Regions from separate parts of the Pseudocitrobacter sp. 73 genome, predicted to be linked through region 2. Evidence: predicted binding sites of a transcription regulator. Region 2 holds the regulator's gene; the other holds the start of a gene.

Region 1 (2,411 bases), on a different contig from region 2:
CAACCAGTCGTAGTTCAGGTCGCTGCCAATCAGGTTAACCATTACCGACGGGCTGTTGACCACTGGCGGCGGCAGCGGCAAATCGGTGATAGCGCGCAGGTGCAGTTCAAACTGGCTGATGGAGGCGCCGTTTTGCGTCCAGTGACCGCTGTTATGTACGCGCGGAGCCAGCTCGTTAATCAGCAGTCCAGCAGGGGTAATGAAGCACTCCATCGCCATCACGCCCACGTAGTTCAGCTCGTGCATAATTGCTGACAGCATGCTTTCGGCCTGGTTTTGCTGCTGTGCGTTCGCCTGGGGGAACGCCACGCTCATGCGCAGAATGCCATCCTGATGCAGGTTGTGGGTCAGCGGATAGAACACGGTGCTGCCATCGTGGGCACGCGCGCCAACCAGCGAGACTTCACCGGAGAAATTAATGCCCTGCTCAACGATACATTCGCCATAGCATTCGTCAGGCAACTGAGCGGTCTCATCTGCGCGTAAGCGCCACTGACCGCGACCATCGTAACCGCCGGTGCGACGCTTCACGATTGCCAGCTCCCCCAGACGTTCGAAAACGTCAGGCCACTGGCTTTGCTCCGCCAGCAGTTGCCACGGCGCGGTAGGCAGGCTGAGTTTGTCGAACAGCTGCTTTTGCGTCAGACGATCGGCAATAATCGGGAATACGTCGCGATTAACGAATGCCGGATGCAGCGCCAGCTCGCGGGTTAACGCGGTTTCCGGCCAGCGTTCAATTTCAGCGGTGATGACGCTTTGCTGAAAAGGCACCGCTTCCGGTGAGGCTTCCAGACCAACGGGCCACACGGCAATGCCCAGCGGCTCGCCGGCCTGACGCAGCATGCGCCCCAGTTGGCCGTTGCCCAGTACGCAAACCTGCTTCATGCGTCACCCCGCGGGTCCGGGTTTTCCAGGACTTCATCGGTTTGCGCGCGACGCCATTCCGCCAGGCGTTGATGCAGCTCGGCATCGTGCTGGGCAAGAATCTGCGCGGCCAGCAGGGCGGCGTTAGCGGCACCCGCTTTTCCAATCGCCAGTGTTCCGACCGGAATACCGCGCGGCATTTGCACGATGGAATAGAGACTATCGACACCGCTCAGGGCAGCGCTTTGTACTGGCACACCCAGCACCGGTACTAATGTTTTTGCGGCAATCATGCCCGGCAGATGCGCCGCGCCGCCTGCACCCGCGATGATCACCTGATAGCCGTTTTCTTCGGCGCTTTCGGCGAAGCTGAACAGTTTATCGGGCGTGCGGTGGGCGGAAACCACTTCGACATGATGAGGAACATTCAGGATATCAAGAACTTCGGTAGCAAACTGCATGGTAGCCCAGTCGCTTTTGGACCCCATCACGATAGCGATACGTGCCGGATTATTGCGGGAAGACATACGTCTTAAAACTCCTGTGGGTGTGCTGCACACGACGTTGTAGGCCACAGAGAATAGCATGGAAAATGGACAAGGAAAACGGTTGCGTAGGCGTGAGTGCTGGGTTTCTTCTTTCTGTAACAATAAAAACGAGATGTCATTTTTTTCTGTTTTAAAAGGATGCTCACTAATAGCCTGGTAATGAATCTGATTAGCAATATAACGTATTTTATTTAATTGGATAATTCCTGAAAAATAATAAATACCCATGGGTAGATATATCGGTAATTTTAATTGCAAGAGGTGAATGAATTGTAGTTACGGTGCGCATTTTTAGTCGTAAATACTGTAATAATTAAAATAAATAACAACGATATTCTTCAGGTGTTTTAAAGATACGATAACAAATAAATATCTGTTTAATTTTTATCTTGATAAATCATATAATTAAAACAGAGTTAAACACCAGGTTAGACCTCTTTTTTTTTGCAGGAATATCTCCTATGCTGCCGTTGTTGTCTCATTGGAACGATGAATATAAAGCTTCATTTGAAAGCGATAAATTAAACGGATTGATTATTTAAACTATCTACAACGACATGGTATTTAAAATGAAAAAAGCAGGAATGATATTTTCTGCGGCGGGACTGGTATTGCTGTTATCCGGGTGCGTTATTGCACCTCCACAGGAGAACAGTAAACATCACCACCGCCATAATAATGAAATGATTACCCGCGATGGCGCTACGCTGCCGGATTGCCAGACACTCCCCGATGCCAGTCAGGCGGATAACGGTTCACGTTGCTGGTACCGCTAAATAAGAGGTTTAATGATGAAAGCAAAAATAGTTATCCCGGCGGCGCTTCTTGCTGCACTGTTTTGTCAGCCCGCTTTGGCCATTAGCGAAGCCTACCGTGCACAGCTTGAACGCTCTGGCTGCACACAAGTTAGCGAAGCTAACGGAACATGTGATGTTAACGCATCTCATCACCACAATCACAAGGTGAAACTGTCGGCCAACGATGTGGCTTATCAGCTGG
Region 2 (2,411 bases):
CAGGAATCGAGACATCAACCCCTTTGGCAATAACGGGTAATAGCCCCATCGGCGAAAATTCGGTGGTGCCGATCCCGAATGCGCCTACGGCTAACGCCAGTAAGGGATAATTCACTTTCATGCTTTGACTCCGATTTGCCGCTAACGCAGGGCGGCGTGACAACAGAATGCAAAAGCATGACATCAATCACAAAAAAACAGAAGTGAACAAATCAGCAAAATATTTTTGCTGAAATGATAACAATCGCAGAGAGGGAGAGCCGTCTCTCCCTTTAGGATGGGTTAATGCAGGACGGCGGTCAGCGCGGCAGCAACGATCAGCGCCAGCGTAATAACCGTAGTGGTAATTGACATCTTCAGTTCAGTACTCATCAATTTTTCTCCTTATTATCCCCACACCAAAAGTGAGCTATGTCATTTTTGCACACTTATTCGCAAAAATCTTCCCGGATTTCACGCAATAACCGATTTTGCGCTTCCACTTTTGTCAAAGATAAGACAAAATTCGACGCTTATTAAAAAGTGTATCGGCCATTGACCCCCTCCTGTCGTCCTGTGTCGTTTTCCCGGCGAACCGCAATTCATAACATTGCGCCAGGGTGAGTGAAGGCAAACGTTTTCGTATTGAATCGATCAGGGGCAGGCCCGGGTCTGGAGTGAGATGGAATGGCAACTATTAAAGATGTAGCGAAGCGCGCAAACGTTTCCACTACAACTGTATCACATGTGATTAACAAGACGCGTTTTGTCGCCGAAGAGACGCGTGAAGCGGTGTGGGCGGCAATCAAAGAATTGCACTACTCTCCCAGCGCCGTGGCCCGCAGCCTGAAGGTCAATCACACCAAATCCATTGGTTTGTTGGCGACCAGCAGTGAAGCTGCCTACTTTGCAGAAATTATTGAAGCTGTTGAGAAAAACTGCTTCCAGAAAGGCTATACCCTGATCCTCGGCAACGCGTGGAACAATCTTGAGAAACAGCGCGCATACCTCTCCATGATGGCGCAGAAACGCGTCGATGGTCTGCTGGTAATGTGTTCCGAATATCCGGAACCACTGCTGCAGATGCTGGAAGAGTACCGTCATATTCCGATGGTGGTTATGGACTGGGGTGAAGCGAAAGCCGACTTTACCGATTCGGTTATCGATAACGCCTTCGAAGGCGGCTATATGGCCGGCCGTTATCTGGTGGAGCGTGGGCATCGCGAAATTGGCGTTATCCCAGGCCCACTTGAGCGCAATACGGGTGCGGGTCGTCTGGCTGGCTTTATGAAAGCCATGGAAGAGATGATGATTAAGGTGCCGGAAAACTGGATTGTTCAGGGTGATTTTGAACCGGAATCCGGTTATCGTGCAATGCAGCAAATTCTGTCCCAGAATCCGCGCCCTACCGCTATCTTCTGCGGTGGCGATGTCATGGCAATGGGCGCATTATGCGCCGCAGACGAAATGGGGCTGCGCGTGCCGCAGGATATCTCGCTGATTGGTTACGACAACGTGCGCAACTCGCGTTTCTTTACGCCAGCACTGACCACCATCCACCAGCCGAAGGATTCCCTCGGGGAAACCGCCTTCAACATGCTGATGGACCGAATTGTCAGTAAACGCGAAGAGTCGCAGTCCATCGAGGTGCACCCACGCCTGATTGAACGCCGCTCCGTGGCCGACGGCCCGTTCCGCGACTATCGTCGTTAAGCCTCTTTGCGAACGCTCGCTGCGGGCGTTCGCAACCATTCACTGTTCAACGTTTCACTGTCCCCCAAATAGGCTAATAACCAGCTTAGCGCCGGTGAACTGTCGTTTTGCTGCCAGGTCAGACAACAGGCCGCATCGGGAAACGGGTTTTCCAGTTCCAGAGCAACCCATTCGCCTTTATCTACCTTCGGTCGCGCAAAATGCTCTGGCACCATGCCAACGCATAACCCTGCGGATAAGCAGGTTTCTGACGATTCCCAGTCAGGCACCACGACCCTTTTCTGATTATCCAGCAACCATGTGGTACGTTTAGGTAACGAACGTGACGTATCTTCACGCACCAGCGACGGCCAGTTGCGCAACACATCATCACTGAGTGGCCCTGTCATTTGCGCCAGTGGATGGGAACGGGCTACCACGCACTGCCAGCTCAGCATGCCCATATCCCGAAACGCATAGCGACCACCAACCGGTATCGCGCGCGTCGCGCCAATCGCTAACTCAACTCGCCCATCCGCCAGCGCATCCCACACGCCATTAAATACTTCCTGATACACCAGCAGCTCTACATCACTGAAGTGGCGATAAAAATCGACAATCATTTGTCGGGTGCGCTCTGGTTTTACGATATTGTCTACCGCAATCGCCAGCTGTCCTCGCCAGCCATTGGCTATCTGTTGACACTGCTGACGGGTGATCTGCATTTTTTTGATAACAGA

Evidence for each region. The regulator PurR, encoded in region 2, represses purine synthesis genes. The targets are predictions, from matches to a motif close to CANGCAAACGTTTGCNTG.
Region 1: purE (5-(carboxyamino)imidazole ribonucleotide mutase) is a predicted target of PurR. The motif match lies at 1,463-1,480, and genes of this name have one in related genera.

What each region holds. Positions count from the first base shown of each region.
Region 1 is NZ_VTZO01000020.1:5,099-7,509, forward strand. It holds gene purK (5-(carboxyamino)imidazole ribonucleotide synthase) at 1-885, opposite strand, end outside; gene purE (5-(carboxyamino)imidazole ribonucleotide mutase) at 882-1,391, opposite strand; gene F0Q32_RS18825 (hypothetical protein) at 1,982-2,188, shown strand; gene F0Q32_RS18830 (hypothetical protein) at 2,201-2,411, shown strand, end outside.
Region 2 is NZ_VTZO01000008.1:173,920-176,330, forward strand. It holds gene F0Q32_RS08065 (MFS transporter) at 1-121, opposite strand, end outside; gene F0Q32_RS08070 (YnhF family membrane protein) at 283-372, opposite strand; gene purR (HTH-type transcriptional repressor PurR) at 667-1,692, shown strand; gene punR (DNA-binding transcriptional activator PunR) at 1,689-2,411, opposite strand, start outside.